2 regions of the Micromonospora sp. NPDC005197 genome follow, and region 2 is predicted to be linked to the other one. Evidence: riboswitches for the same ligand, from Rfam matches in the RefSeq annotation. Region 2 holds a riboswitch; the other holds the start of a gene.
The links. A riboswitch is a leader RNA that binds a small molecule or an ion and turns the genes downstream of it on or off. The one in region 2 is predicted to bind thiamine pyrophosphate.
Positions count from the first base shown of each region.

Region 1: linked by a shared signal. The riboswitch ahead of thiE (thiamine phosphate synthase) and the one ahead of ABZU46_RS03115 (ECF transporter S component) in region 2 are both predicted to bind thiamine pyrophosphate.

Region 1 is NZ_JBEXHY010000045.1:29-15,739, reverse strand. Features, by position in the region: gene truA (tRNA pseudouridine(38-40) synthase TruA) at 1-680, shown strand, start outside; gene ABZU46_RS16875 (hypothetical protein) at 791-1,849, opposite strand; gene ABZU46_RS16870 (methyltransferase) at 1,952-2,557, shown strand; gene ABZU46_RS16865 (ATP-binding cassette domain-containing protein) at 2,599-4,278, shown strand; gene ABZU46_RS16860 (aldo/keto reductase) at 4,316-5,278, shown strand; gene ABZU46_RS16855 (hypothetical protein) at 5,373-5,918, opposite strand; gene ABZU46_RS16850 (ThuA domain-containing protein) at 5,984-11,833, opposite strand; TPP riboswitch at 12,124-12,233, shown strand; gene thiE (thiamine phosphate synthase) at 12,228-12,851, shown strand; gene thiO (glycine oxidase ThiO) at 12,848-14,074, shown strand; gene thiS (sulfur carrier protein ThiS) at 14,065-14,265, shown strand; gene ABZU46_RS16830 (thiazole synthase) at 14,262-15,041, shown strand; partial or broken gene ABZU46_RS16825 (thiamine phosphate synthase) at 15,038-15,711, shown strand, end outside.
Region 2 is NZ_JBEXHY010000004.1:56,320-72,030, reverse strand. Features, by position in the region: gene ABZU46_RS03145 (pirin family protein) at 1-320, shown strand, start outside; gene gndA (NADP-dependent phosphogluconate dehydrogenase) at 456-1,898, opposite strand; gene ABZU46_RS03135 (MTH1187 family thiamine-binding protein) at 2,044-2,340, opposite strand; gene ABZU46_RS03130 (hypothetical protein) at 2,640-3,035, shown strand; gene ABZU46_RS03125 (energy-coupling factor transporter transmembrane component T) at 3,154-3,954, opposite strand; gene ABZU46_RS03120 (ABC transporter ATP-binding protein) at 3,951-5,381, opposite strand; gene ABZU46_RS03115 (ECF transporter S component) at 5,509-6,096, opposite strand; TPP riboswitch at 6,174-6,278, opposite strand; gene ABZU46_RS03110 (alpha/beta fold hydrolase) at 6,386-7,216, shown strand; gene ABZU46_RS03105 (AAC(3) family N-acetyltransferase) at 7,272-7,541, shown strand; gene ABZU46_RS03100 (SIS domain-containing protein) at 7,538-8,287, shown strand; gene ABZU46_RS03095 (DUF6328 family protein) at 8,540-9,043, shown strand; gene ABZU46_RS03090 (acyl-CoA dehydrogenase family protein) at 9,165-11,171, shown strand; gene ABZU46_RS03085 (hypothetical protein) at 11,345-11,512, opposite strand; gene ABZU46_RS03080 (hypothetical protein) at 11,672-12,280, opposite strand; gene ABZU46_RS03075 (Fur family transcriptional regulator) at 12,485-12,883, opposite strand; gene ABZU46_RS03070 (metalloregulator ArsR/SmtB family transcription factor) at 12,880-13,179, opposite strand; gene ABZU46_RS03065 (metal ABC transporter permease) at 13,222-14,088, opposite strand; gene ABZU46_RS03060 (metal ABC transporter ATP-binding protein) at 14,091-14,852, opposite strand; gene ABZU46_RS03055 (metal ABC transporter substrate-binding protein) at 14,849-15,711, opposite strand, start outside.

The DNA of each region.
Region 1 (15,711 bases), on a different contig from region 2:
CCGTCGCGGGTCGCACCGACGCGGGGGTGCACGCCACCGGGCAGGTCTGCCACCTGGACCTCCCCGCCGAGGTGTGGCGGCAGCACGACGGACGGCTGCTGCGCCGGCTCGCGCGGCTGCTCCCCACCGACGTGCGGGTACGGGCGATGTCGGAGGTGCCGGCCGACTTCGACGCCCGGTTCTCGGCCACCTTCCGGCGCTACGAGTACCGGGTGACCGACGCCCCGTACGGCGCCGAGCCGCTACGCCGGCACGAGGTGCTGGCCTGGCCGCGACCGCTGGACCTGGCCGCCCTGAACGCCGCCGCGGCCGGTCTGGTCGGTGAGCACGACTTCGCCGCGTACTGCCGGCGCAAGGAGAACGCGACGACGCTGCGCGAGGTGACCCGGCTGGACTGGCGGCGCGACCCGGACGGCATCCTGGTCGCCACCGTGCAGGCGGACGCGTTCTGCCAGGCGATGGTCCGCAGCCTCGTGGGGGCGATGCTCGCGGCCGGCGACGGCCGTCGGGCGGTCCAGTGGCCGGGCAGCCTGCTCGACCGGCAGGAGCGTTCCAGCGAGGTGACGGTGGCCCCGGCGCACGGGCTCACCCTGGTCGCGGTCGGCTACCCGGCCGACCCGGCCGACTACGCCCGCCGCGCCGACCTGACCCGCCGCCTGCGCGTGCCCGTCGAGGGCTGACAACGGCGGCCGCGACCTCGTCCGCCCGTCGAGAAGGCTGACGACGGCGGCAGCGGACGACGACGGGTGTGCCACCGGTCGGCGGCACACCGGTCGGGCGGAGGCGCGGATCAGTCTCCGGGCAGTTCGCCGTCGCCGCTGCTGCTGCCGCTCTGGGTTCCGCCGCTCTCGGTCGGCGCTGCCGTTGGTTGTCCGGCCGTGCGGCTGTCGGCCCGCCGTTGCAGGACGCCTCGGCTGAGGTGCGCCTCGATCATGTCGAACAGGATCTCCCGGATCTTGGTGTCGCCGGACTTGACCGCGGCTCCGTCCGCGCGGACCACCAGCGCGTACACCAGGTAGTGGCCCCGGACCTGCCAGCCGACCCGTGCCGGGGCGGTGGCCAGGACATCCGCGTCGTCGCCGGCGGACAGCCCCCGGAACCGGCCCTGCCGGTCGTCGAGGAGTTGCCGGATCCGGTCCCGGGCCCGTTCGGCGCTGACCTTGTCGGTGAGGTTGAACAGGCCGGCGGTGACCAGGTGGTCGCCGCCGGGAGCCCGCAACGTCGCCCGGACGACCTGGTTGCAGCCGAGCCGGACCAGCAGGTCGGCCACCTCGTCGGTGGCGGCGACGGCGCAACTGCCGCTGGAGTGCGTCTTGAGGATCTCGTAGGCGGGCTGGCCGTCGGCGAGCTTCAACTCCTTGCCGGGAAAGAGTTCCTTCGCGGTGAGCGGCGCCTGGTCGGTGTCCCGCGAGTCGAGATCCTGCCGCTGCGCGGAAGCGGACGCGGCGACGTTCGGCTGGTACGTCGGGGTGGCCTGTGGCGCCGGCTTGTTGTCCACCAGCAGCGCGGCGGCGCCCAGACCGCAGAGCGCGAGCAGGACCAGGACGGCCGCACCGCCGACCAGCACCTGCCAGAGTCGCCCGCCGCCGCGCCGCGCGGGCGGCTCCACCGGCTGGGCCGAGGTGTAGACCTGGCTGCGGGGGGCCGCGACCGGGGTGCTGACGCGGGTGACCGGCGGCGGCTGGGTCGACGGCAGCATCAGCTGGTTGGGTCGGGGCAGCGACGGAGCGGGAAACCGGGACGGTGAGGGGCCGGCCGGCGGAGGCGGACCGGCGCCGAGCACGGCCAGGTCGGAGCCGGGCTCCGGGTCCTCGAATGCGTCCTCTTCGGACTCGTACCGATACACCATGTCGCCTAGAGTAGGAGCCATTGTCCCTTTAGGGGGTAATATTGGGAAATGCGGCTGTGGGCCGTGTCGTGGCCGACCCGGGCCGGTGCGAGAATTGCCGGCGTGACCGGCGACCATTACTTCACCGCGCAGCCCGCCAGCGACGCGCCGGCGCGCGAAGTCGAGTTCTCTGTCGCCGACCGCGACTACCAGCTCGTCTCGGCCGGCGGCGTCTTCTCCGCCAGCCGCCTCGACCCCGGCACGGCGGTGCTCCTGCGCAAGGCCGAGCTGCCCGCCGCCGACACCACCGGTGACCTGCTCGACCTCGGCTGCGGGTTCGGCCCGATCGCCTGCGTGCTGGCCGACGTGGCACCGGCGAGCACCGTCTGGGCGGTCGACGTCAACGCCCGCGCCCGCGAACTGACCGCCGTCAACGCGGCCCGGATCGGCGCCGCCGACCGGGTCCGGGTCAGCGCACCGGACGACGTGCCGGCGGACCTCCGGTTCGCGCAGCTGTGGTCCAACCCGCCCATCCGCATCGGCAAGGACGAGTTGCACGAGCTGTTGCTGCGTTGGCTGCCCCGACTCGCCCCGGACGGCGTCGGCTGGCTGGTCGTCGCCCGCCACCTCGGCGGCGACTCGCTGCACCGCTGGATCGTCGACCAGGGTTGGCAGGTCGAGCGGCACGCCAGCCAGAAGGGCTTCCGGGTGCTGCGGGTCACCCGGTAATTGGATGTCCCTCCCGGCCCTGGCTGGGGCAGGATCCCGGCGTGGGATACGTGGACGTGGCAGCGGTCGGGCACATCCTGCCCGACGGTCGGGAACTCTTCGCCGACGTGTCGTTCCGGGTCGGTGAGGGCGCCAAGGTCGCCCTGGTCGGGCCGAACGGCGCGGGAAAGACGACCCTGCTGCGGATGGTCGCCGGTGACCTGCCGGTGCGTACCGGCACGGTCGCGCGGGCCGGCGGGCTGGGCGTGATGCGCCAGTTCATCGGCATGATCGGCGACGAGACGACGCTGGCCGACCTGGCGCTGTCGCTCGCCCCGCCACCGCTGCGCGACGCCGGCCGCCGGCTCGCCGAGACCGAGACGGCCATGCGGGCGGCCGAGGTCCGCGGCAAGTTCAGCAGCGCCGCCGGAAAGGCCCAGCTGGCGTACGCCGACGCGCTCGGCGCCTGGGGCGAGGCCGGCGGGTACGACGCCGAGGTGCTCTTCGACACCGTCGCGACCATCGTGCTCAACCAGCCGTGGGACGCCGTACGGGACCGGCCGGTGCGTACCCTCTCCGGCGGCCAGCAGAAGCGCTTCGCCCTGGAGTTGCTGCTGCGCGGCCCGGACGAGGTGCTGCTGCTCGACGAACCGGACAACTTCCTCGACGTGCCCGGCAAGCGCTGGCTGGAGGCGCGGCTGCGCGAGTCCACCAAGTCGGTGCTCTACGTCTCGCACGACCGCGAGCTGCTGGCCCAGAGCGCCGCCCGGGTGGTGGCCGTGGAGGGCGGCAGCGCCTGGGTGCATCCCGGTGGCTTCGCCAGTTGGTACGAGGCGCGGGTGGCCCGGCACGCCCGTCTCGACGAGCTGCGCCGGCGCTGGGACGAGGAGCACCAGAAGCTGCGCGAGCTGATGCTGATGTACAAGCAGAAGGCCGCGTACAACGACGGGTTGGCCTCGCGCTACCAGGCCGCGCAGACCCGGTTGCGCAAGTTCGAGGAGGCCGGGCCGCCGCCCGTACCGCCGAAGGACCAGGACATCCGGATGCGGCTGACCGGCGGGCGAACCGGCAAGCGCGCGGTCGTCTGCGACCAGCTGGAGCTGGACGGCCTGACCTTCCCCTTCGACCTGGAGATCTGGTACGGCGACCGGGTGGCGGTGCTCGGCGCCAACGGCACCGGCAAGTCGCACTTCCTGCGGCTGCTGGCCCGGGGTGGCACCGATCCCGACCCGGCGAACGGACCGGTCGACGGGGCGGGCGCGCTCGCCCCGGTGACGCACGACGGCACCGCCCGGCTCGGCGCCCGGGTCCGCCCCGGCCACTTCTCGCAGACCCACGACCGACCGGAGCTGATGGGCAAGACGCTCGTCGAGATCCTGTGGCGGGGTGACGAGCACCGCACCGGGATGGACCGGCACGCGGCGATGGGGGTGCTCAGCCGCTACGAGCTGGCCGGGCAGGGCGACCAGCGCTTCGGCACGCTCTCCGGCGGGCAGCAGGCCCGGTTCCTGGTGCTGCTGTTGGAGCTGTCCGGCGCGACCCTGCTGCTGCTCGACGAGCCCACCGACAACCTCGACCTGGCCAGCGCCGAGGCGCTGGAAGCGGGCCTGAACGCGTTCGAGGGGACGGTGGTGGCGGTCACCCACGACCGGTGGTTCACCCGCTCCTTCGACCGGTTCGTGCTGTTCCGGGGCGACAGCGAGGTGGTGGAGACCCCGGAGCCGGTCTGGGACGTGGGCTGAGCGGTCACCGGGCGGCGGTGCGTCCGGCCGGCATAGGGTGGATCTCGTGACTGAGATGACCTATCGCCGGCTGGGCGACTCCGGGCTCGTGGTGTCCGTCGTCGGGATCGGCTGCAACAACTTCGGCCGCAAGCTCGACCTCGATGGCACCCGCGCGGTCGTGGACGCCGCCCTTGACGTCGGGATCAACCTCTTCGACACCGCCGACATCTACGGCGAGCCGCAGGGCGGCTCCGAGGAGCTGCTCGGGCAGGCGCTCAAGGGACGCCGGGACGACGTGGTGGTGGCCACCAAGTTCGGCATGGACATGAACGGCCTCAACGGTCCGGACTTCGGCGCCCGGGGTTCGCGGCGGTACATCGCCCGCGCGGTGGAGGCGTCGCTGCGCCGGCTCGGCACCGACCACATCGACCTGTACCAGATGCACGAGCCCGACCCGGGCACCCCGATCGACGAGACCCTCGCGGCCCTCGACGATCTGGTCCGCGACGGCAAGGTCCGCTACCTGGGCAACTCCAACTTCGCCGGCTGGCAGATCGCCGACGCCGACTGGGTCGCCTCGTCCAACGGCCGGTCCCGCTTCATCAGCGCGCAGAACCACTACAGCCTGCTGGAGCGGTCCGTGGAGGCCGAGGTGATCCCGGCCTGCGAGCGGTTCGGCCTCGGCATGCTGCCGTTCTTCCCGCTCGCCAACGGCCTGCTCACCGGCAAGTACAAGCGCAGCGGGCAGCCGCCGGCCGGCAGCCGGCTCTCCGGCGGTGGCCGGTACGCCGACCGGCTCGCCGCGGCCGACTGGGACACCATCGAGGCGATCGAGGCGTACGCGGCCGAGCGGGGTCTGACCATGCTCCAGGTGGCGATCGGCGGGTTGGCCGCCCAGCCGGCGGTGACCTCGGTGATCGCCGGCGCCACCACGCCCGAGCAGGTGTACGCGAACGCCGCCGCCGGCACCTGGGAGCCCAGCGACGACGACCTGGCGGCGCTGCGCGCCATCCTCTGAGCGCGGCGGGCGCGTGGTCGCCTGAACGACACCGGGCCGGGCCGCTCGTCGCGGCCCGGCCCGGTCGTTTCAGTGGCGCCGGAGCGCCGGTCGGTCAGTCGTTCGGCGTCCAGGTGCGGCGGCGGCCGAACAGCATGGCCGCCCCCATCGCCGCGGCGACCAGCACGAGGCCGGCCGCCGCGAACGGCCACCAGCCGGCGCCCGCCCCGCGGTCGCCGGTCCCGTCCGCGGTCACCGCGACCGGTCTGGGGGCCGGAGGTGACTGCGCCGCCCGGGCCTGCACCGTGGCGGTGGCCTTGCCCTGCAGCGGAGCGGGGGAGTTCACCGTCACCTTCCACGTGCCGGTGGAGAGCACCGGGCCGCTGCTGTAGAAGCCCTGTCCCTCGGGCTGTGGCTCCAGTTGCACCGGCCCGACCCGCTGCCCGTCCGGGCCGGTGGCGGTGAGCACCAACCGCACCAGCTGGTCCAGCCGGCGGCCATCGGTGTAGGTGGCCTGGATGGTGACCCCCTCGGCGCCGTCGCCGGCCACCGTCAGCTTGAGTTTGTCGGCTTGGGCGGCCGCCGGGACCGCGGCGAACAGGGTCAGGGCCAGTCCGGCGAACACGGCGGCGACCACCTTGCGGATACCCGTCACGGACATCTCCTCACTACGGATGAGGGAGGCCCCTCCCCGACACCGTGGCGTCGGGGAGGGGCCTCGTCGGATCAGAGCTGGCGGCCCGGAGCGAGCCGGGTGACGTCGCCACTCAGTCGCCCGGCACCCTTGACGGGTTTGCCGTCGTTCGCCTTGACCCCGGCGTTGCTGGCCGGCGTTCCGCCGAGCCGCACCGTCATGGCGTCGGCGTCGCGGATCAGCACGTCCCGGATCTCCGCCTCGGTCACCAGCTTGGTGTCCGCGGCGAGCTTCCGGAATGCGGTCAGTTCCTTGAGCGCCTTGTTGTCGTTGCCCGCCGCCTCGGCCTTACGAACGGCGTCGAGCTTGTTCGTCAGATCCTTGTGGGCCTTGGCCGAGAGCCGCCCCGTCGCCTTGAACCGGTCCAGCAGGAACTGCATGTCCCGGAACGAGGTGGTGACGAAGAACCGGACCGCCGAGGTCGTCGTGTTGCCGGCCTTGTCGGTCGCGGTGACGGTCAGCTCGTGCAGGCCGAGCGGCAGCTCGTACATGGCCTGCAGGGTGCCGCTGGCGTACGCCTTGCCGTCCAGTTGGCCGACCACGGTCGCGATGCCCGAGGTCGGGTCGACGGCCTGCCAGGACACCCGAACGTCCTGGCTGTCCCCGTAGAGCTGGCCGTCGGCGATACCGGAGACCAGCAGCGTCGGCTTGGTGCCGTCGATCTTCAGGATCGCCGACTTGAGCGTCTCGGCGTTGCCCGCCTTGTCGGTGGAGCGGTACAGCAGCTCGTGCTGCCCGTCACCGGTCACCTCGACCGGCTTCGAGTACGGCGTCCACGCGCCTCCATCCAGCGACCACTCGACCGTCTTGACTCCGGAACCGGCGTCGGTCGAGGTCAGCACCACCGGGATCGTTCCGTTGTGCCAGCCCGCGTCGTTCGCCGGAGCGAACGTCGCCGTGGTGACCGGCGCGGTGGCGTCGATCTTGACCGAGACGGTCTTCGTCGACTCCACGTTGCCCGCCTGGTCCGTCGAGCGGAATCGCAGCTCGTGCTCGCCGTCCCCGCTGACCGTCACCGGAGCGGTGTAGTCGGTCCAGGTGGTGGCCCCGTCCAGCTGGTACGCCGTACCGGCCAGTCCGCTGCCGCCGGCCTCGTCGGCGGCGGTCAGGGTGACCGTCACCGGCCCGGTGTACCACCCGTCGGTGGGGGTGCCGGACACCGCCGCCGTCGTCACCGGAGCGGTCTCGTCGGTGACCACCTTGGTGCTCAGCCGGAAGTAGTCGAACGAGGCCGTCTTCGACGCCGTCTGGTTGGCGCCGAGGGTGAACAGACCGACCTTCGGGGTGGCCCCGACCGCGCTGTTGGTCAGCGCCTCCAGCGTGGTCCAGGTCGTCCCGTCGGCCGAGTACGACGCCGTGAAGGTGTCGCCGCTGCGGGCCAGCCGCAGGTGCCACACCGCCGAGGTGAGGCTTGTGGCCTCCGGCTGCGGGTTCTGGACGACGCCGCCGATCTCGCTGCGGAACTCGATCCGCCGCGTCACCGTCTGGCCGGCCTGGTTGTCCGCGATGAAGTCGAACTTCAGGTAGTTGTCGTCGTCCGCCTGCACGAGCAGACCGGCCTGCTGGTACTGCTCGTTCAGCAGGCTGCCGTCGACAGCCGTCTCCAGGGTCCAGTCGCCCGAGGGCGCGGTCTGGAGGATGAAGTTCTTCGGCCCGGTGTTGCTGGTGCCGTAGATGTCACCGTTCGGCACGTCGATCCGCAACGCGCCACCGGTGACCCGGTAACCGTTCGGGTCCTCCCGCAGGATCGCGTCCCACCGGCACTTGTCCAGCGTGTCGCCGGTGAACTCGTCCGACGGGTCGATCGGGCCGGCCGGGGCGTCCGGCGTGACCTGGAACGAGTCGAACGCCGCGTCGACCACTGGTGCCTCGGTGCCTCCGTTGAGCGCGAAGACCCCGATCCGCGGGTTGGTGATGCCGGCGAGCGCGGCCGACCGGCCGGCCGGGGTGAAGGTCTGCCCGTCGCCCGAGAAGGCCGCGGTCAGGTTCGTCCCGTCGCTGGTGATCCGCAGGTACACGGTGTCACCCGCCGGTGCGGCGGCGTTGTCGGCAGCGTCGTTGCGCGGCGTTCCGGCCGTCTCCCGGATGAACTCCACCCGCCGGCTGCCGTTGTAGAGCAGGTCCAGCTTGGCGTAGTTGTCGTCGTCGCCGTAGACCAGCAGGCCAGCCTGCTGGTAGTTGGCCGTCACCGGCAGGGTGACCTTGGTGGTCATCTCCCAGGCGCCGCTCGGAGCCGCCTGGAGCACCAGGTTGGTGGCGTCGTTGCGCGCGCCGTAGAGGTCACCGACCCCGGTCGGCAGCCGCAGCGCGCCGCCACTGACCGAGTAGAGCTGGTTCTCCCGGACCACGCTGGTCCACCGGCCCTTGTCGAGGCTGGTGCCGTTGAAGTCGTCCGAACGCGCCCCGAAGCAGGACGTGTCCGGCGCGTTCACCCGCACCGGCACCGTGGCGTACGACTTGGCGCCCTTGCTGTCGGTCACCGTGAGGGTGGCCGTGAAGGCTCCCACGCTGGTGTACGTGTGGCTGGCGTCCAGGGTGGACGCCGTACCGCCGTCACCGAAGTCCCAGGCGTACGTCAGCGGGGTGTCGCCCTCGGCGTCGGTGGCCGTGCCGTCGAAGGAGACGGTGACCGGCACGGTGCCGGTGGCCGGGGTCGCGGTGGCGGTGACCACCGGCGGCCCGTTCTCGGTGACGCCGCGGCCGACGAAGTCCATCCAGTTGACGTTGAACAGGGAACCCGTTCCGCCGTTCGGATCGCGGGCCACGAAGTACAGCGAGCCGCTCGCGGCACCGGTGACCGGCGCGCTCACGTCCGTGTACGTCTGCCACGCGCCGGTCGCCGGAACGGTGGCCGTGGCCACGACCGGTCCGTCGACGGCGCCCGCGTGGACCTCGATCCGACCGCCGGCGGCGGCCGAGGCGGCCCGGAACCGGATCTCGGTGATGTTCGTCAGGTTCGCCGGGACGATCGACCACCAGTCGCCGTCCTCGATGAACCCGATGTTCTGGCCGCCACCTGCGGTGTCGGCCCCGGTCTCCCGCTGCACGCCGGCGTCTCCGCCGCCGGTGCCGCCCGGCACCCGTCCGGTGGCCGTGAAGTACTCGGCCTGCTTCTGCTTGGGCTGCAGGATCTCGATGTCCCGGCCGGTGAGCGCGCCGGACCCGCCGGCCCCGCCCTTGTCGGTGTAGGTGGCCTCGAAGACCGCGAACACGTTCGCCTCGGCGCCGTGCCCGGAGGCGAGCGACGTCTGGACGGTGCCGGTGCAGCCGGTGTGCTGCTCCAGCGGGTGGGCGTGCTCGTCGTGACCGAGCAGCACCTGCAGGTTCACCCGGGCGCAGTCGATCTGCCCGTCCTCGGGGTCGGTCACCTTGACCGTGTAGCGGACCTGGTCACCCCAGTTGAAGAAGCCACCGTCCGGCGGGAACTCGATGCTCACCGTCGGTGCGGTGTTGCCCACGGTGACCGGCACGTTGGCCACCGCGGTACGGCCCTTCGGGTTGGTCACGGTGAGCTGGGCGGTGTAGTTGCCCGCCGTGGCGTACGTGTGCGTCGGGTTGGCCTCGGTGGAGGTCTGCCCGTCGCCGAAGGTCCAGGCGTAGGTGAGCGCGCCGCCGTCCGGGTCCCGGGAGCCGGCGCTGGAGAAGGCGACCGTCAACGGCGCCGGCCCCGAGGTCGGGTTGGCGGACGCCGCGGCAATCGGTGCGCGGTCGCCGGCGGTGTAGTCGATCCGGTAGATGCCGGAGTCGTCGTTGTTGCCGCCGAAGCCCGTGCCCCACTCGATCAGGTAGAGCGCGCCGTCCGGGCCGAACTCGAAGTCCATCGGCCGGATCATGCGCATACCGGTGAGCAGCTGGTTGATGTCCACCAACGACTTGCCGTCGGCGGTCATCTGCATCGTGTACATCTTGTTCTGGTTCCACTCGCCGAGCAGCGCCTTGCCGTCGTAGTAGGCCGGCCACTTGCGGGTGGAGTTGAGGTTGGCGTCGTACCGGTAGGCCGGACCGCCCATCGGGGCGCCACCGCCACCGATCTCCGGGTACCGCGCGTCACCGGCGTAGCCGTAGTCGACGGTGGCCGGGACGACCGGCGGGAGGTTGGTCAGGCCGGTGTTGTTGGGCGAGTTGTTCACCGGCGCGGCGCAGTCGAACTTCGGACCGCTCGGGCCGGACGGGAACGTGTAGTCGTTGTACGCCTCGTTCGTCCCGGTGCAGTACGGCCAGCCGTAGTTGCCGGGGGTCACGACGTTCCACTCGACCAGACCGCGGGGGCCCCGGTTCGGGTTGTCCGCGTTGGCGTCCGGCCCGTAGTCCCCGACGTACAGCGTGTCGGTCTTCGGGTCGGTGCCGATCCGGAACGGGTTGCGGAAGCCCATCGCGTAGATCTCGGGACGGGTCTTCTCGGTGCCCGGCGCGAAGAGGTTGCCGGTCGGAACGGTGTACGTCCCGTCGTCCTCCGGGTGGATCCGGATCACCTTGCCGCGCAGGTCGTTCGTGTTGGCGGAGGTGCGCTGCGAGTCGTAGTCCTGACGGCCCGGCCGCTCGTCGAGCGGCGAGTACGCGTTCGACTCGAACGGGTTGGTGTTGTCACCGGTGGCCAGGTAGAGGTTGCCGGCGCTGTCGAAGGTCATGCTGCCGCCCGCGTGGCAGCAGGTGTTGCGCTGGGTGTCGACCCGCAGCACCTGCTTCTCGCTCGCCGGGTCGATGGTGTCGCCGGTCACCGTGAACCGGGACAGCAGGTTGCGGGTGACGCCGTCGTTCGGGGCGTAGTAGAGATACACCCACTTGTTGGTGGCGAAGTCCGGGTCGAGCCGGATGCCGATGAGGCCGTCCTCGTTGCCGGTGAAGACGTCCAGGTCGACGGCGGTGACGGTGCTGCCGGTGTCGGGCTTGATGATCTGCACCCGGCCGTCGCGCTCGATGTAGAAGACCCGCCCGTCGGGGGCGATGTCCAGCTCCATCGGGTTGCTTGTGTTGCTGTCCAGCGTGACCTTCTCGAAGCTGGACGTCTTCGAGGCGCCGCAGTCGGCGTCGACCACGCCGGCCGCCGTCTGGATGCCGCCGAGCAGGTGCTTGAGGAACTCGGGCTCGGCGTACGACTCCCGGGTGTGCCCGCCGCCGGTGTACCAGGAGCGGCCACCGTCGAAGTCCTGGCACCACGCGGTCGGGTGGTCGGCGCCCATCGCGCCGGCGCCCGGGGTGTAGCTCTTCTCGTCCAGGCTGGCCAGCACGTGCACGTCCGGCCGGGGGTTGGTCTGGAAGTTGTACCACTCGTCGAACCGGGACCAGCGGTCCGGCAGTTCGGCGGTGGACGGGTGGGCGTGGTCCTCCACCTTGACGGTGGCCTGCTGGTTCTGCGGGTGGTTGGCGAAGTACGCGCCGACCAGGTCGCCGTACCAGGCCCAGCTGTACTCGGTGTCCGAGGCGGCGTGGACGCCGGCGTAACCGCCGCCGGCCCGCACGTAGCGCTCGAAGGCCGCCTGCTGGTCGGCGTCGAGGACGTCACCGGTGGTGGAGAGCCAGATCACGGCCTTGTACTTGGCGAGGTTGGCGTCGTTGAACGAGGCGCCGTCCTCAGTGGTGTCCACTGTGAACCCGTTCGCCGCGCCGAGCTGCTGGATGGCGGCGATGCCGGTGGGGATGGAGTCGTGCCGAAAGCCGGCGGTCTTGGAGAAGACCAGGACGGAGTAGGGGTCGGCCGCTGCGGCCTTCGGTGCCTTCGGCACCACCTGGGTGACCGGAGCCGCGGCCTGCGCGTCTCGCGGGGGGACCTGCGCCGCGGCCGGAGCCGCCTGCGCCGGCGACCCGAGCAGGGTCGTCGAGGCGAGCGCTAGGGAGAGCAGGGTAGCGGTGAGTGGTAAACGGGTACGACGAGAACGGGACACGCCGCCTCCAATGTCGCGGTGGACAGGAATCGCGGGGGCCGGCTGCCGAAGACCGTCCCGGATGGAGCCGGCGGGGAGGCCGTGCCAGGGCGTCCCCACCGGCATTTTGTCGAATCGCTGAACAAATTAATTCTGGTGTATCCATGTCGGGCAAGATGCCGGCCGGTAACGGTTCTGCAACGGCGTGCGACATTCCGAACAGGACCGGAGAAAGTACCCCATCGATGGAGCCGTGTCCGGCCGGCGGCCGCTCCCTTGGCAGACCGGCGGAACTGTCGTACGGTGACAAGCAAGTAACCCACGGGAGCCCGGTGTACCGGGCTGAGAGGGGGGCTGACAGCCCCCGACCGTCGAACCTGATCCGGGTAATGCCGGCGCAGGGAGGAGTGTTGCCGTGCCGTCCCTTGGACGACTGCATCTGATCACCGACACCCGACCCGGGCGTGACCCACTCACCGTGGTCCGGGCCGCCCTCGCGGCGGCCCGCGCCGACCTCGTCGTGCAGGTCCGGGTGGAGGACTCCGCGACCGATCGCGAGGCGTACGACCTGGCCGGCCGGGTGCTGGCGCTCTGCGCGCCGTACGGAGCGACCTGCCTGGTCAACGACCGGCTGCACGTGGCGCTCGCGGTGGGCGCCGCCGGTGGGCACGTCGGGGCCGACGACCTGCCGGTCGCCGCCGCCCGGCACGTGCTCGGCCCGACCGGAGTGCTCGGCGCCACCGCACGCGCGCCGCAGACGGCGGTCGAGGCGGTCACCGCCGGGGCCAGCTACCTGGGCGTCGGCCCATGCCACGCCACCAGCACCAAGAACGGCCTGCCGGATCCCATCGGGCCCGCGGGCGTCCGCGCCGTCGCCGACGCCGTCGACGTGCCGGTCATCGCGATCGGCGGGGTGACCGCCGACCGGGTGCCGGCGCTGCGGGCCGCCGGGGCGTACGGGGTGGCGGTGGTCGGCGCGCTCTCCGACGCCGCCGACCCCGCGCGGGCGACCGCCGACCTGCTGCGGGCGCTGGCGTGACGCGCACCGATGTGGCGGTGGTCGGCGCGGGCCCGATTGGACTGGCCATCGCGTGGCGCTGTGCCATCCGGGGGTTGCGCGTCGAGGTGCACGACCCGGCTCCCGGGTCGGGGGCATCGGCCGTCGCCGCCGGCATGCTCTCCCCGGTCGCCGAGGCGTACTTCGGTGAGCGGCGGCTGACCGAGTTGCTGGTGGCGTCCGCCGCCCGCTGGCCCGGGTTCACCGCCGAGCTGACCGAGGCGAGCGGCACCGAGATCGGCTACCGGACCGAGGGCACCCTGATGGTCGGGCTGACCGGCGACGACCTCGCCGAGGCACGCCGGCTCTGGGCGTACCAACAGGGGTTGGGTCTGCCGGTGACGCCGCTGCGCCCCAGCGAGCTGCGCGACCGCGAACCGGCGCTCGCCCCTCGGGTGCGCGGCGGCGCGCTCGCGCCCACCGACCACCAGGTCGACCCCCGGCTGCTGGTGCCGGCGCTGCGCACGGCCGCGCAGCGGGCCGGCGCGGTGCTCGTGCCGCAGCCGGTCCGGCGGCTGTCGGACGTCGACGCGGGGGTCACCGTGGTCGCCGCCGGCTGCGGGGCCGCCGCGCTCACCGGCCTGCCCGTGCGGCCGGTGAAGGGCCAGATCCTCCGGCTGCGCGCGCCCGGCGGCGTCGCGCCGGGCTTCCGGCACGTGATCCGGGGGTACGCCGACGGCGAGCACGTCTACCTGGTGCCCCGCGCCGACGGCGAGGTGGTCCTCGGCGCGACGGTCGAGGAGCGCGCGGACACCAGCGTCACCGCCGGCGCGGTGCTGCGGCTGCTGCGAGCTGGTGTCGACCTGCTGCCCGAGCTGACCGAGTACGACCTGGTCGAGGCGGTCGCCGGTCTGCGGCCCGCAACGCCGGACAACGCGCCGATCCTCGGGCCGCTGCCCGGCCGGCCGGACGTCCTGGCCGCCACCGGGCACCACCGGCACGGCATCGTGCTCACCCCGATCACCGCCGAGAAGATCGCCGACCTGGTGACCACCGGCGTGCCCGACCCGCTGCTCGCGCCCTTCGGCGCGGACCGGTTCGCCGTCGCGTCGTCGACCGGGACCGGCGACGCGGCACGGCCCGACGCGGGCGACGTGAGCGGACGCCGGTTCGCCGTCGCCTCTCCGGCCGGCGACGCGGCACGGCCCGGCGCGGGCGACGTGAGCGGACCTGGACGGACGACCGAGGAGGACCTGTGGAGTTGACGGTGAACGGGGCCGGGCGCAGCGTCCCCGGCGGCGCGTCGGTGGCCGACCTGGTCCGCGACGTCGCCCCGCACCAGCGTGGCGTCGCGGTCGCGGTCAACGGCGAGGTGGTGCCCCGGGCCGGCTGGCCGGGCACGGTGCTGCGCGACGGTGACCGCGTCGAGGTGCTGACCGCCGCGCAGGGCGGGTGAGCGGCGTGTCCTTCGAACTGGGTGGGGTCACGTTCTGCTCGCGGTTGATCCTCGGCACCGGCGGCGCCGCGAACCTGCACGTGCTGGAACAGGCGATCCGGGCGTCCGGTACGGAGCTGGTCACGCTGGCGCTGCGCCGGGTGGACACCGCCCCGGGCACCGCCGGAGGGCTGCTCGACCTGCTGGACCGGTGCGGCGTACGGCTGCTGCCGAACACCGCCGGCTGCCACACCGCGACCGAGGCGGTGAAGGTGGCCCGGCTGGCGCGCGACGCGTTCGACACCGACTGGGTCAAGTTGGAGGTGATCGGCGACGAGCGGACGCTGCTGCCCGACGGCGTGGAACTGCTCCGCGCCGCCGAGGAGCTGGTCGCCGACGGCTTCACGGTGCTGCCGTACACGAGTGACGACCCGGTGCTGGCCCGCCGCCTCGCCGACGTGGGCTGTGCCGCGGTGATGCCCGCTGGGGCGCCGATCGGCTCCGGGCTCGGCATCGGCAACCCGCACCACATCCGGCTGATCCGGCAGAGCGTGGACGTCCCCGTGATCCTGGACGCCGGCATCGGCACGGCGTCCGACGCGGCCCTGGCCATGGAGCTGGGCTGCGACGCGGTTTTGCTGGCCAGCGCGGTGACCCGGGCCGCCGACCCGGTGGCGATGGCCACGGCGATGCGGTACGCCGTCGAGGCGGGCCGACTGGCCGCCGGTGCGGGACGGATCGCCCGCCGCTTCCACGCCCTGCCGTCCACTCCCGACGAGGGAAGACCAGACCTGTGACGGGGTTGGTGCCGTCGGGGGTGGTCCTGTTGACCGATCGGCTGGTCGCCACGGGCGGGCTTGAACGGGTCGTCGCGGGAGCGGTCGCCGGGGGAGTGCGGTGGGTCGTACTGCGGGAGAAGGACCTGCCCCGCGCCGAGCGCGCCGCCCTCGCGGTCGACCTGCGCGCGATCCTCGCCGACGTCGACGGGACCCTCATCGTGGCCGGCCCCGACCAGCTCGGCGGCGACGCCGTCCACCTGCCCGCCGCCGGCCCGTACCCGCCGCCGCCCCACCAACTGGTCGGCCGCTCCTGCCACAGCGTGGCCGAGCTGAACCGCCTCACCACCGAGCACTACGCCACGGTCTCCCCAGTCTGGCCAACAAAATCCAAGCCCGGCTACGGCCCACCCCTGAACGTCGCGGGACTGGGCAACCTGGTGCGCGCCAGCCCGGCGCCTCTGCTGGCTCTGGGCGGGGTTGAAACCCCGGAACAGGTAACCGCGTGCGTCGACGCCGGAGCCGCCGGAGTGGCCGTGCTGGGCGCACTCATGCGAGCCGAAGACCCAGAAGAAACAGCCGCCACCCTGAGCAGCGCCTTCGTCAAGGCGGTCACCCAAAAGCTCGTAAAAAGCCGGCACGGGCGCACGGAGGCCCCCCGGTCAGGGCTGCGGCCGACCGTGCCCACGCA
Region 2 (15,711 bases):
AGATCGAGGACGAGTTGCTGCGCGGCGGCCTGGTGCCGATCGCGTCCGGGATGGACCGCTACGACGGCGCGTCCGCGATCCGGATCCGCAACCGGTACGCGACCCTGCACGCCGCCCGACTCGGCCCCGGCGACGAGGTCACCCTCCCGGACGCGCCCTTCGTGCACCTGTACGTGCCGAACGGCACGGTGACCCTGGAGGACAGCGGCCCGCTCGGCACCGGCGACGCCGCCCGGCTCATCATGACCGGCGGCCGGCGGGTGACCGCCGACGAGCCGGCCGAGATCCTCGTCTGGGAGATGCACGCCACGGTCGCCTGACGGGTGCCCACGCGTACCTGCCGTCGGGTCCCATGATCATGCTCGAACATGGATGTGGTGGCCTCCCGTTGTCGGAAGGCCACTACATCATGGATCGAGCACGATCGTGCGGGGCGGGGCGCGGCGGGGTTCCGGCTACGCCGGGGACTCGGTCTTCTCGCCGGCCCAGGTGGTGTGGAACGAGCCCTCGCGGTCGACGCGCTGGTAGGTGTGCGCGCCGAAGTTGTCCCGCAGGCCCTGGATCAGCGCGGCGGGCAGCCGCTCGGCGCGCAGCCCGTCGAAGTACGCCAGCGACGACGAGAACGCCGGCGTCGGCACCCCCGCCCGGGCCGCGTCGGCCACGACCCGCCGCCAGCTCGGCACGCCGGCCGCGACCGCCTCGGCGAAGTACGGCGCCACGAGCAGCGTCGGCAGGTCGGGCTGCTCGTCGTACGCCTCGCGGATGCGGTTCAGGAAGCGGGCGCGGATGATGCAGCCGCCCCGCCAGATGGTCGCCGTGCCGCCGAGGTCGATGTCCCAGTCGTATTCCTGGCTGCCGGCCCGGATGTGGTCGAAGCCCTGCGCGTACGCGACGATCTTGGAAGCGAGCAGCGCCCGGCGCACGTCCTCCACGAACGCGTCCCGGTCGGCGACCTCCCACTTCTCACCGGCGTCCGGGAACGCCCGCCGGGCCGCCTCGCGCTGGTCGACGTGCCCGGACAGCGAGCGGGCGAACGTCGCCTCGGCGATCCCGGTGATCGGGATGCCCAGGTCGAGGGCGCTCTGCACCGTCCACCGGCCGGTGCCCTTCTGCTCGGCCCGGTCCTGCACGACGTCGACGAACGCGCGGCCGGTCGCCGCGTCGGTGTGCGCGAGCACGTCGGCGGTGATCTCGATGAGGAAGGACTCCAGCTCGCCGTTGTTCCAGTCGCGGAAGATCTCCGCGATCTCCGCCGGCTTCGCGCCCAGGCCGGACCGGAGCAGGTCGTACGCCTCGGCGATGAGCTGCATGTCGGCGTACTCGATGCCGTTGTGCACCATCTTGACGAAGTGCCCGGCGCCGTCCGGCCCGACGTGCATGCAGCACGGCACGCCGTCCACGTGGGCGGCGATCTTCTCGAACATCGGCCCGAGCTTGGCGTACGACTCGGCGGAACCGCCCGGCATGATGCTCGGCCCGAGCAGCGCGCCCTCCTCACCACCGGAGACGCCGGTGCCGCTGAAGTGCAGCCCCTGCGCGCGCAGCGACTCCTCCCGGCGACGGGTGTCGGCGAAGTGGGCGTTGCCGCAGTCGACGATGATGTCGCCCTCCTCCAGCAGCGGCACCAGCTCGTCGATCACGGCGTCGGTGGGCGCACCGGCCTTGACCATCACGATCACCGCGCGGGGCCGTTCCAGCGACGCCACGAAGTCGGCCATCGACTCACCGGGCACGAAGGTGCCCTCGTCACCGTGCTCGGCGACGAGGCTGCGGGTGCGCTCCGGCGACCGGTTGTGCACCGCCACGGTAAAGCCGTTGCGGGCCAGGTTGCGGGCCAGGTTCCGGCCCATCACCGCCAGCCCGGTCACGCCGATCTGCGCCGTCGCCTGCTCAGCCATTCGTGCCGCCACCTCTCGCCGTCGAACTATCCTGCTGCGACCGTATCGCGGCGCGCGGCATCGTGGGCGAGTCGTCCCACGGCGGGTCACCGCCTGGTCGCGGCCCGTTCGCCCGGCGCGTCCACACCCCGACCGGCAGCCACGCTCACCCCTGGGCCAGTCGGTCCTCCACACGCGCCACCTTCGCGGTGAGCGCGTCGGTGACCCCGGGCCGGACGTCGGCCTTCAGGACGACGCTCACCCGGGGCGCCTGCGCGGCCACCACGTCGACCGCCCGCTTCACCACCGCCATCACCTCGTCCCACTCGCCCTCGACGGTGGTGAACATGGCATCGGTCCGGTTGGGCAACCCGGACTCGCGGACCACCCGTACCGCCTCGGCAACCAGGTCACCCACGGAGTCGCCGGCACCGAGCGGGGTGATCGAGAACGCGATCAGCATGCGCCGATCGTGCCAGGAAATCGGGTGCGCGTCTCATCGGGCGGTGGTTAGGGTTCGGGCATGCGTAACTGACGCCCCACTTCCCGAGCCGGCCCGCCGCCCCGCGATCGCGGTCCGTGCGCTCCCGGGCGTCGCGCGTCTCCGTCCACCGTTCGGCGGTGTTGACCCGGCCCGATCCCCGGTGAGCAGTCCCTTCCCGCTCGACCGTCGCGTTGCCACGGTCACCAGCCGATCCGACCGACCGCCGAAGCGCGGGACCGCCGGGACCGCCGGGACGGTCGGCACCGAAGGAGGCCCGGATGCCCGCCAGGCGCAATCCGAAGAAGACCCGTACGCCCGCGCCGACGCCGCTGGGCACCGACCCGGCGGCCGGCCACGGCCCGCTCCCACCCACCCGCCCCGACCTCCCGGTCGAACCGATCGAGCCGGCGCTGCCAGCCGTGCTGACCGAGCCGGCGGCGCTGGGGGAGCGCGCGTTGCCGGCGGCGCTGAGGGAGCCCGCGCTGGCTGAGCCGGCGCTGGCCGTCGACGTGCCGGCGGCGGTCGACGCGCCGACGGTGGACGATCTGCCGAAGACCGCCGGGCGACCGACGGCACCGACGGCCGGGCCACCGCAGGCCGGGGGTAACCGCTCGGGCGGTGGCCGTAGCCAACGGGCCGGCCAGCCCCGCCGGTACGCCTTCCGCCGGAGCTGACCGACCCGACCCGTCGGGGCGGTGGCACCAAGGTCGGTGATGTGGTGGCCTGCGCAGCGCAGGGGGCCACCGCATCACCGAGGTGGTGCGGATCGTCTCGACTGGCTGAGCGGCCCGCTCAGCCGGTCAGCGGGCGGAAGGTGCCGAGGAGCACGCTTGTGGTCAGGGCTGCTCCGGCCAGCGCGGCCGCCCCGGCGATCAGCAGCGCGTCGGCGAGGCCGAAGCGCTGGCGTCGGGCGACGGTACGGGGTGTGTCGCCGTCGAAGCCGCGCGCGTCCATGGCGACGGCCAGCCGGGTGCCCCGGCGGATCGCCCCGACCAGCAGCGCGAACGCCGTGGACGTGAACAGCCGCAGCTTCGCCACCGGGTTGCGTCCCGCGTCGACGCCGCGTGCCCGCCGGGCCATGCTGATCATCTGCCACTCCTGACCGAGCAGCGGCACCAGCCGGAACGCGGCCAGCGACCCGACGGCGAACCGCGCCGGCGCCTTCGCGTTCTGGATCAGGGCGTCCGCCAGGTCGGTCGGGTCGGTGGTGGCGAAGACGATCACGCCGGGCAGGGCCACCGCGAAGACCCGCAGCACCAGGCCGAGAGCGGTGCGCAGCACGCCGGTGCTCACCAGCACCGGCCCGGCGTCCAGCAGGATCCGGCCGGACTGGTCGGCGGCGAAGAGCACCAGGGTGACCAGGATGCCGGCGGCGCTGAGCAGCAGGGGCAGGGCCCGCCGGGCCAGCACCCGGTAGCGGACGCCGAACAGCGGCAGGACGGCGAGTTCGACCGCGATGGCGATCGCCGGCGCCACCGGGTCGAGCGTCGCCAGCAGGGTGAACGAGAAGACAAGCGCGGCGGCCACCTTCGCCACCGGGTTGCGCCGGGCCAGCGGGGCGCCGGGCGCGGCGATCGGCTCGATGCTGATCACCGGGCGCCGTCCGGTGCCCGCTGGAGGGTGACCGTGCGGTCGGCGAGCGCGGCGACGAAGTCGAGGTCGTGGGTGACCGTGACCACGCCGTGCCCGGCGTCCCGCAGGTCGGCGAAGAGGTCGACCAGCTCCCGCCAGGTCCGCCGGTCCTGCCCGAAGGTCGGTTCGTCGCAGATCAGCAGGCGGGGCGCCGTGGCCAGGGCCGTCGCCACGCTCAGTCGCCGCGCTTCCCCACCGGAGAGGGTGTACGGGTTGGCGGCCGCGAGTCGGGTCAGCCGCAGCCGGTCCAGCAGCCCCGCGGCGGTCTCCCGGACGGCAGCCTCGGGTTGACCCGTCCGGCGTGGCCCGAGCGCCAGCTCGTCGAAGACGGTGCCGGTGACGAACTGGTGCTCCGGGTCCTGGAAGACCGACCCGATCCGTCGGGCCAGCGCGGGCGCTCGCCAGCGGTGCGGGGGAGCGCGGTGGTCGGCGCCGGCCAACTCGGCCGAGGCGGTGACGCGGCCGGCGCCCGGTTTGAGCAGGCCGCCGAGCAGCAGCGCCAGCGTGGACTTGCCGGCGCCGTTGGGTCCGCGTACGGCGAGTGCCTCTCCGGCGCGTACCGCCAGGTCGGTGGGGCCCAGCCGGGGCGGCAGGCCGAGCCGGTCGGCGGTGAGCAGCAGGTCGCCAGGGGCGGCGGTGGCCGTGCGGGGTGCGATGGGGTGACCGGGCACCCAGACGCCCTCGGCGGCGAGGGCAGCGCCGTGCGCGGCGAAGACCGCCTCGGGCGTCCCGTCCGCGCGGACCCCGCCGCCAGGCTCCAGGACGACCACCCGGTCGACCAGTGGCAGCGCCTCGGCGACCCGGTGTTCGACCAGGATCACTGTGGTGTCGGCGTCCAGCGCGCCCGCCACCGCCCCTCGGACCAGGGCGGCCCCGTCCGGGTCGAGGTTGGCGGTCGGCTCGTCGAGCAGCAGCAGGCCGGGCCGCAGGGCAAGCGCGCCGGCCAGGGCCAGGCGTTGCTGCTCGCCGCCGGACAGCGCGGCAGTGCTGCGGTCGCGGGGGTACGGGAAGCCGACCCGCCGCAGCGCTTCGTCGACCCGGGGCCAGATCTCGTCCGTCGGCACGCCCCGGTTCTCCAGCCCGAACGCGACATCGTCGCCGCTGCGCGCCATCACCAGCTGGGTCTGCGGGTCCTGGAAGACGATGCCGACCCGTTCCCGCGCCTTGCGGGGGTCGAGCCCGTCGATCTCGACGGTGCCCTCCTGCTCACCGGAATCCTCGGGCAGCAGCCCGGCCAGCGCGGTGAGCAGGGTGCTCTTACCGGCCCCGGAGGGCCCGAGCAGCAGCACCCGTTCTCCGGCCTCGACCCGCAGATCCACGCCGCGCACAGCCCAGGCCCGCCGCCCGGCATGCCGCCACCCGAACCCCCGCAGCAGTACCCCGCCCACCCAACACCCCCTCCCGGCCGTCTCCCGGCCGTCCTCCCGCCGTCTCCCCGCCGGTGATCAAGAGGTTTGCGTCAGAATTCCGGCTTCCGTTGACGCAAACCTCTTGATCACGGGGACAGTTGCGCCCTCAGATGAGGGCGCGGTTTCGGCCTACCGGGAAGCGGTCCAGCGCGCCGGTGTTGGCCAGGGCGCGGGTGAGCAGCCAGCCGCCCACGCCAGCGATGATCGTGGCGCTGACGATGGTGAGCAGGGCGTAGGGGATGCGGTAGTCGTCCAGCGCGTAGTCGACGTTCCAGACGAAGAAGTCGAACAGCGCCGCGCTGAGACCGGTCAGCGCGCCGGCCAGCACGGCGGTCGGCAGCCGGTACGACCGGTACCGGAAGGCGGCGAACGCCAGCTCGGCTCCGATGCCCTGCACGATGCCCTGAGGGATCACCGTGCCGGCCCACTGGCTGCCCAGCAGTGCGGAGACGACCGCGGCCACCGTCTCGCAGTAGAGCGCGGCGCCGGGCTTGCGGATGACCAGGCCGCCGACCACGGCCGGCAGCAGCCAGACGCCGTAGATCAGCGTCTGCGCGGGCGGGAAGAAGGCGAACGCGCCCTCGGTGGCGCTCCAGACCAGGCCCCAGGCCCAGAAGATGACGCCGAAGGCGACCGCGATCACCGAGGCGACCACGATGTCGATGGTGCGCCAACGGCTGGTGGTGTTGTCCATGCTGTGCTCCCAGTTCAGTGGAACGAACCAGGAGAAGACGCACGCCGCGCGCCCGGTGGCACCGGACTCACGGCGCGGCTGGAGGTCGACCGAACTCCCTGCGCTGGCATTACCCAGATCAGGTTCGAGGGTCTGCGGGCGTGCCCGCACTCTCAGCGCTGTGCGCTCCCCTGTCGGATGTGAAGTTGTCTCGGTGACGCTAGCACCGACCAGGGGTAACGGCCCAGCAGGGCATTCGGCCGCCCGCGCATCAGGGCCGGCGCTCGGCCGGCTGGGTAGGCTGCCGATCATGCAGGTCGACGCGCGAGGTCTCACGTTCGAGGTAGGCACCGGCGGCCCGGCCGACGGCGTTCCCGTCCTCCTGCTGCACGGCTTCCCGCAGCACAGCGGCGAGTGGGACGACGTCGTGCCGGCACTGCACGCCGCCGGGCTGCGCACGTACGCGCTGGACCAGCGGGGCTACTCGCCGGGTGCCCGGCCGGAGGCGGTGGTCGCGTACCGGATTCCGGAACTGGTCGCCGACGTGGTGGCGGTGCTCGACGCGCTCGATGTGGACGCCGTCCACCTGGTCGGCCACGACTGGGGCGCGATCGTGGCCTGGGCGGTGGCCGCCGCGCACCCCGAGCGGGTCCGTACGTTGACCGCGGTGTCCGTGCCGCACCCGGCGGCCATGGCGCACGCCCTCGCCACCGACGGCCAGCAGAAGGCGCGCTCGTCGTACATCGCGCTGTTCCGCAAGCCGGGCAAGGCCGAGAAGGTGCTGCTGGCGTGGCACGCGACGGCGCTGCGCAAGATGCTCGGCGGGGTGGGTGACGCCTCCCGGGTGGACCGCTACGCCGACCCGATGCGGGAGCCGGGTGCGCTCACCGCCGCCCTGAACTGGTACCGGGCCATGTCCCGCGCCGACCTGGCCGGCGTCGGCCCGGTCGCGGTACCCACCACCTACGTCTGGAGCGACCGGGACGTCGCCATCGGGCGGACCGCCGCCGAGGCGTGCGCCGCCAACGTCATCGGTGACTACCGCTTCGTACCGCTGCCCGGGGTGAGCCACTGGATTCCGGACGCCGCACCCGCCGCGCTGGCCGAGGCGGTCCTGGCCCGGATCGCCGGGACGGCCTGAGCCGTGCCGTGCCGAGACACGCCGGGCCAACGAACGCCGGGCAGACGGGCGCCGGGTGGGCCGGCGCCGGGCGGAGGAGCGCCGTGACGGCACCTGCCGGCGGGCCGGACACCCGTCGCTCGCTCGCCGCGCAGCTGCGCCTGCTGGGTGTACGCCCCGGCTCGACGCGGGCGACTTCGGCGCGTTGGGTCGGGACCTGGAGGCCACCGGGGCGGTGCGCTGCGGCCCGGTGGGCGCGGGGACGGGGAGGTTGGTACGCCAGCGGGCGGCGGTCGACTTCGCGGTGCAGTGGATGGCCCGCAACCGGACGACGGAGGACGCATGAGTGTGAGCGCCGAGGACTACCTGGCCGTGGTGACCGAGACGATCGGCCGGGTGGCCGCCAGCCAGCGGGATGCGGTCGGGCGGGCCGCCGATCTGATCGCCGAAGCGGTACGCGCCGACGGGGTGGTGCACGCCTTCGGCACCGGGCACTCGGAGGCCCTCGCCATGGAGATCGCCGGTCGGGCGGGTGGTCTGGTGCCCACCAACCGGATCGCGCTGCGTGACCTGGTGCTGCTCGGCGGCGAACCGGCCGATCGTCTCGGGCCGCTGCTGGAGCGGGACCCGGCGGTGGCGCACCGGCTCTGGGAGCTGGCCCCCGTACAGGCTGCCGACGTCTTCGTGCTCGCGTCGAACTCCGGGGTCAACGGCGCGATGGTCGAGTTCGCCACGCTGGTCAAGGAGCATGGTCACCCGCTGGTGGCGATCACCTCGGCGCAGCACTCCGGCCGGATGACGTCCCGCCACCCGTCCGGGCGCAAGCTGGCCGACCTCGCCGACGTGGTGCTCGACAACGGCGCACCGTACGGCGACGCGACCCTGCCGCTGCCCGGCGGTGGCGCGGTCGGCGCGGTCTCCTCGATCACGGCGGCGCTGCTGGCGCAGCAGATCACCGTGGAGGTCGTCGCCCGGTTGCTGGCAGCGGGGGAGCGGCCCCCGGTCTACCTGTCGGCGAACATCCCGGACGGCGACGCGCACAACACGGCCCTGGAGGCCAGATACGCCGGCCGGATCCGCCGCGGCTCCTGACCCCCGGCGGCGCGGGCGATGGCGCGACCCGGGCGGTCGGCATGGCGCGGGCGGGCGACGGCACGGCGGGTGGCGCGGGCGGCTCGGCTTGGGGCGGGCGGGCGACGGCGTGGCGACCGGGCGATGACCGGCGGGCGACGGGGAGATGGCCGGAACGTGTCGTGAGCCTGTTTCGCGCTCGGCCGTGTGGGGCATTGGCGTTGCTGCCGGCGGCTGGGACCGCCGGCAGTACCGTCTGACCGGAGGTAGCGCGTGTCCAAGGAGACCGAGAAGCAGCGTTGGCAGCGCAACTTCGCCGACCTGTTGCAGGAGCTGCGGGTCGCCCAGACCGGCGTGCAGATCCTCTTCGCCTTCCTGCTCACCCTGCCGTTCAGCAACGGGTTCACCCGGACCAGCGAGTTCCAGCGGGACGTCTACATCGTCGCGCTGCTCGCCGCGGCCGCCGCCACCGCGATGATCATCTCGCCGGTGGCGTTCCACCGGGCGCTGTTCCGTCAGGGGCGCAAGCCGGAGCTGGTGCGGTTCGCGCACCGGATGGCCACCGGCGGCCTCGCCTTCATGCTGATCGCGATGGTCAGCGCGGTCCTGCTGATCACCGACTTCGTGCTGGACCGGCCGATCGCGTTCCTGCTCAGCGCGCTGGCCGGGCTCTGGTTCCTCCTGTTCTGGGTGATCCTGCCGTTCGCCCGCCGCAACTGGGGGGACGACGACATCGATGACGACGATGACGACCCGGACACGCTCAGCGGCCGCTGACCCCGCCGGAGCAGCGAGCAGACGATCCGCACGCAGCGCTACCCCTGGGTAACAACCGGGGGTAGCGTGACGGTAGTCGCGCACGTCGACGCAGCCGCAACCGAGGTTCGAGGGGGCAGCCGTGACCACGACGCAGAATGGCCGACCGGCACCGGACGGCCCCGACTCCGAAGCCGGCAGCGCCACACCGGGCAGCACCGGGCCGTTGCCGGCGGAGGCGGGGCAGGTCTCCGAGAAGGAGGCCCGGCAGGTCGCCGAGGCCGCCCGGGAGTCCACCTGGGATCGGCCCAGCTTCGGCAAGGAGCTGTTCCTCGGGCGGTTCCGGCTCGACCTGATCGATCCCTGGCCGCGCTCCGACCCGGACGACGTGGCCCGCGCCGAGGAGTTCCTTGGTCGGTTCCGCGCCTTCCTCACCTCCGAGGTGGACGGCGCGGCCATCGAACGGGACGCCTCCATTCCGGACGCCGTGTTCCACGGGCTGGCCGACCTCGGCGCGTTCGGCATGAAGATCGACCGCAAGTACGGCGGCCTCGGGCTGAGCAACCTGCACTACTGCCGGGCGCTGATGCTGGCCGGCTCGGTCAGCCCGGCGATCGGCGCGCTGCTCTCGGCCCACCAGTCGATCGGGGTGCCGCAGCCGCTGAAGATGTTCGGCACCGCCGAGCAGAAGCAGCGCTTCCTGCCCCGGCTCGCCGCGGGCGAGGTCTCCGCGTTCCTGCTCACCGAGCCGGACGTGGGCTCCGACCCGGCCCGGCTCGCCACCACCGCCGAGCCGACCGAGGACGGCACCGGCTACCGACTCAACGGGGTCAAGCTCTGGGCCACCAACGGCATCGTCGCGACCCTGCTGGTGGTGATGGCCCGGGTGCCCGCCGCCGAGGGTCGGCGCGGCGGGATCACCGCGTTCGTGGTGGACGGCGACAGCGCGGGCATCACCGTGGAGCGGCGCAACGAGTTCGTCGGCCTCCGTGGTCTGGAGAACAGCCTGACCCGGTTCCACGACGTGTTCGTGCCGGCGGAGAACGTCATCGGCGGTGAGGGCAAGGGGCTCAAGATCGCCCTGACCACGCTGAACACCGGTCGGCTCTCGCTGCCGGCCATGTGCGTGGGCGCCGGCAAGTGGTCGTTGAACGTGGCCCGGGGGTGGGCCGCCGACCGCGTCCAGTGGGGCCGGCCGGTGGGCGAGCACGAGGCGGTCGCCCAGAAGCTCTCCTTCATCGCCGCCACCACGTACGGCATGGAGACCATGCTCGACCTGTGCTGCCTGCTCGCCGACGACGACCGCAACGACATCCGGATCGAGGCGGCGCTGGTCAAGCTGTACGCCAGCGAGATGGCCTGGAAGATCGCCGACGAGCTGATCCAGATCCGGGGCGGGCGTGGCTACGAGACGGCCGACTCGCTGGCCGCCCGCGGCGAACGCCCGGCCAACGTCGAGCAGGTGCTCCGCGACCTGCGGATCAACCGGATCTTCGAGGGCTCGACCGAGATCATGCATCTGCTGATCGCCCGGGAGGCGGTCGACGCCCACCTCTCGGTGGCCGGCGACATCATCGACCCGGAGGCGGGGCTCGGCCGCAAGGCCCGCGCCGGCGCCCGTGCGGGAGCGTTCTACGCGAGGTGGCTGCCCACCCTCGCGGTCGGCAAGGGCCAGAGCCCATCGGCGTACGCCGAGTTCGGGCCCCTGGCCGCGCACCTGCGCCAGGTGGAACGGTCGTCGCGCAAGCTGGCCCGGTCGACGTTTTACGCGATGTCCCGCTGGCAGGGAAAAATGGAGCGCAAGCAGGCGTTCCTCGGGCGCGTGGTGGACATCGGCGCGGAGTTGTTCGCGATGTCCGCCGTCTGCGTCCGGGCGTCCGCCGAGCGCGACACGCGACCGGAGAACGTCGAGCTGGCCGACCTGTTCTGCCGGCAGGCCCGGGTCCGGGTGGACGCGCTGTTCACGGCACTCTGGGACAACACCGACTCCGTCGACACGGCCGCCGCCAAGCGGATCCTCGCCGGCCGCTACGCGGGGCTGGAGGAGGGGGTCGTCACCCCGTCCGACGAGTTGCCCTGGGTGGCCCGCTGGTCGCCCGGCCCGTCCACCGCCGAGGACGTCCGCCGCCGCATCCCGCCGAAGCCGTAACCTCCGAACCCGCGGCCTGACCCCCTGCGGCCCGCCCGCCGGGCCGCCCCTCGCCGCTGTTCGCGCCGGCCGGACTGGTCGCGTTGGCCGCGCTTGCCGTGCCGGCCGCGCTTGCCGTGCTGCGTTTGCGCGTGCCGTGCCGCCGCGGCGTGGCCTGGCTGCCCGGCGCGCTGTCAGCGGGCGACCGCCCAGGCCAGCACCCCCGCCAGGATCAGACCGTTGAGCCCGGCCAGGGCGAGGTACGCCGCGGGTGGGATCTTCCTGCCCCGGCGGACGAGGGAGACCAGGACGGCGGCGTAGCCGAGCAGCAGTACGGCGATGACGATCAGGAAGTAGAACACCCGAAGACCTTAACGGCCGGCGTGCCGCACGCAGGTTGTGGCACGCGACGGCAGCTGGTGGTCGATCCACACCAGGTCGCCGAGGTGGGGGCATCCGGCGGCCCGGACACACCCACATCGGCGATCTGGTGTGGATCAAGCCAGGGGTGTACCGCAGGTTCAGCGGCCTCTGCTGCGCAGGCCGAGTTGGCGTAGCTCCAGGGCGGCCAGGGCCTCGACGGTGTCGTCGTCGCCACGTCGCCACGCCTCGGCGACGTCCGGCGCGATCCGGGTCAGCCGGCCCAGCGGCTGGGTGGCCAGCGCGCGTAGCGCGAGCAGATCCCGCCCGGCCGGCCCGACGGCCAGCTTCGCGGCCGATCCGGCCCGGCGCATCCAGCGCAGCCGCAGCGGCAGCCAACCGAAGAGCACCAGGCCGAGCGGGAAGATCAGCACCGCGACGGTGAGGGCGAGGGCGAGCTGGTCGACCAGGTGCTGCTGGTCGCGGCCGGCGTCGGCGAGACCCCGGGCGGCGTCGGCGGCCCGCTGGAAGGGCGCGGTCAGCTCGTCACCGACCAGCGGCACCCGCCGGACCTTGCCGCCGGCGTCGGCGAGGTTGTCGGCGAGGCCACTGCCGGCGCCCTCCAGCTTCTGCCCGGGTACGGCGAGCTTCTGCACCAGGTCGTGCAGCCAGAGCGCGGCGCGGATCGCGACGTACACCCAGGCGACGACGAGCAGGTCGGTGAGCAACTGGCGGACGGCGGTCGGAAACCGATCGGCGTAGATCTTCACGCCGGACAGCGTGCCACGAACGGTCCCCGCCCGGCACCCGTCGATCGGTGGCCGGGGTGACCCCGGCCCGGGGGCGCCGCAGGCTCCGCTCCCCGCCACCGACGCCCGGCCGGGGGATCGGCGATCAGGCGAGCCGCAGGCCCCCGAACGCGACGGTGTCGCCCACCGGCTGGACCGGGCGGAACCGAAGGTCGGCCACGCTGGTCAGCGGACGCAGGCCGGGCAGGTGCCGAAGATCTCCAGGGTGTGGCTGACGTCGGCGTAGCCGTGCTGCGCGGCGACCCGGTCGGCCCAGCTCTCCACCGCGGGGCCGGCCACCTCGACCGTACGCCCGCAGGCCCGGCAGACCAGGTGGTGGTGGTGCCCCTCGCTGCACCGGCGGTAGAGGTGCTCGCCGCCCGGCGGGCGCATCACGTCGATCTCGCCCGCGTCGGCCAGCCCCTGCAGGGTGCGGTAGACAGTCGTGAGGCCGACCCGCTCACCGCGCTGCCGGAGCATCGCGTGCAGGTCCTGGGCGCTGTGGAAGCCCTCCATCTCGCCCAGCAGCGCGCTCACCGCCGAGCGCTGCCGGGTGTTGCGCACCGCGGCGCCGCTCTCGCTCATGATCCCTCCCCGGCGTGGCTGACCGCGTCCGCCACGATGTGCGCGACGTGCTCGTCGACCAGGCTGTAGGCGATCTCCCGGCCCCGGCGGGAGCCCCGCACCACGCCCGCTCCGCGCAGCACCCGCAGGTGCTGGGACACCAGCGGCTGTGCCGCGCCCAGCTTCTCTACCAGCTCGTGCACGCACCGCTCGCCGCTGGCCAGCTCGCTGACGATGGCCAGCCGGATGGGCGCCGACAGGGCCCGGAGCAACTCGCTGGCTCCGTCGAAACCCTCGTAGCCTGTTGCGCTGGTCATCTTGCAACGGTAACCAATACCACCGACATCCGCCGATCGGGCTCAGTGCAGGACGACCTCGTGCGGTTCCGGCGCCGGTACGGGGGCCGGCGCGGTGCGGCGGCGTACCGCCCGCCAGAGCGCGCCAGCCACGGCCACCACCAGGAACGAGGCGATCGCCAGCAGCACCACCGAGGCGCCGGGCGGGGTGTCGGCGGTGGCCGCCACCCAGACGCCGGAGCCGGCAGCGAAGAACCCGAGCGCCATCGCGGCGGCCATCGTGCTGCGGAAGCCCCGGGTGACCTGCTGGGCGGTGGCCACCGGAACCACCATCAGCGCGCTGATCAGCAGCACTCCGACGGCCCGCATCGCGATGGTCACCGTGACCGCTGTGGTGACCGCGATCAGCAGGTTGAGGGTGCGCACCGGCAGGCCGGACACGCGGGCGTACTCCTCGTCGTGGCTGATCGCGAAGAGCGCCGGCCGCAGCACGATCATGGTGAGCAGGATCGCCGCGCCGAGCACGCCGACGGTGATCAGGTCGGTGGTCGAGGTGGAGAGCAGGGACCCGAACAGGTAGGCGTTGAGGTTGGCGCTGGTCGCGTCCGAGAGGCCGACCAGCAGGACGCCGCCGGCGATGCCGCCGTAGAAGAGCAGCGCCAGGGCCAGGTCGCCGGAGGTCCGCCCGCGCGCGCGGACCACCTCGATGGCGATCGCGCCGACCGTGGCGACGATCACCGCCACCAGCACCGGCGAGCGGTTGAGGAGCAGGCCGGCGCCGACGCCGGTCAACGCCACGTGGCCGATGCCGTCGCCGATCAGCGTCAGTCGGCGCTGCACCAGGTAGATGCCGAGCGCCGGCGCGGCCAGGCCGATCACCAGCGCGCCGATCAGGGCGCGTTGCATGTAGGGGTACTGGAAGAGTTCCATGGTCAGTTGCTCCACAGCCCGGCGGGCTCGTCGGGACCGTGCGGGTGCACGTGGTCGTGGTCGGGCTCCGCGTGGTGGCCGGCCGGGTCCGGAACCGGGCCGTCGTGACAGACGCCGCCCTGGTGGACGACGACCGCCCGGCTGATCACCGGTCGCAGCGGGCCCAGCTCGTGTGCCACCAGCAGCACCGTCCCGCCGTCGGCGACGAAGTCGCGCAGCGCGCCCGCGAACGCCTCCTGGCTGGCCGCGTCCACCCCGGCGGTGGGCTCGTCGAGGATCAGCAGCTCCGGCCGGCCGGCCAGCGCACGGGCGATCAGGGTGCGCTGCTGCTGACCGCCGGAGAGGGTGGACACCGGGTCGGTGGCCCGGTCGGCGAGCCCGACCGCGCGCAGGGCCGCGTCGACGGCGGCCCGGTCGGCCGCGCCGGGCGGGCGCAGGATCCCCCGGCGGGCCAGTCGGCCGGACGCCACCACCTCGCGGACGGTGGCGGGCACGCCTCCGCCAGCGCCGAGGCGCTGCGGGACGTACCCGATGCGCTGCCACTGGCGGAACTGGCGCAACGGCCGGTCGAAGAGGGTGATCGAGCCGGCGGTGAGCGGCACCAGGCCGAGGATCGCGCGGATCAGCGTGGACTTGCCGGAGCCGTTGGCGCCGAGCACCGCGACCACCTCCCCGGCGGTCACGGTGAGCGAGACGTCCCGGAGCACCGGGCGGCCGTCGTAGCCGACCGCGCCGTGCTCGACGGTGATGACGGGGGTGCTCACGAGCAGCTCAACGCCGTCCGCAGGGTCTGCAGGTTGGTACGCATCACCGAAAGGTAGTCCGAGCCGCTGCCCGCGGCGAGTCCTTCGATCGGGTCGAGCACCGCGGTCTTCGCGCCGACCTGACCGGCGATGGTCTCGGCGACCTTCGGGCTGACCAGCGCCTCGAAGAAGATCGTGGTGGCGTGGTGCGCCTTCGCATCCTCGATGACCCGGGCGAGCCGCTGCGGCGAGGGCTCGACGTCCGGGCTCAGCCCGGTGATGCCGACCTGTTCGAGCCGGTAGCGGTCGGCCAGGTAGCCGAACGCGGTGTGGCTGGTCACGATCTCCCGCCGCTGGCAGGTCGCGAGGCCCTTAGTGAGCTCGCCGTCGAGGGCCGTCAGGTCGGCGCGCAGCGCCGTGGCCCGGGCGGTGTAGTCGACGGCGTGGTCCGCGTCGACCTCGCCGAGCCGCTGGGCGAGCTGGTCGCCGATGGCGGCGAGCCGGGTCGGGTCGAGCCAGACGTGCGGGTCCTTGGCGTGAGCGTGCTGCTCCTCGCCCTGCTCCTCCGCACCCTCGTGGTTGTGGCCGCCGGCGCTCGCGTCCAACAGCGGCTGCACGCCGGCCACGTCGAACACCCGGGCGTCGTCGTCCTGCGCGACCGTCTCGTCCACCGCGGGCTGGAAGCCCTTGAGGTAGACGATGAGCTCGGCCTCGGTGACCTGGCCGACCTGGCGAGGGCTCAGCTCCAGGTCGTGCGGCTCGGCGCCGGGCTTGGCCAGGTTGGTCACGTGGACCGCGTCACCGCCGACGCGCTCGGCGATGAACTGGAGTGGGTAGAACGCGGCGACCACGTCGACCCGTTGGGGATCGGCGCCGGCCG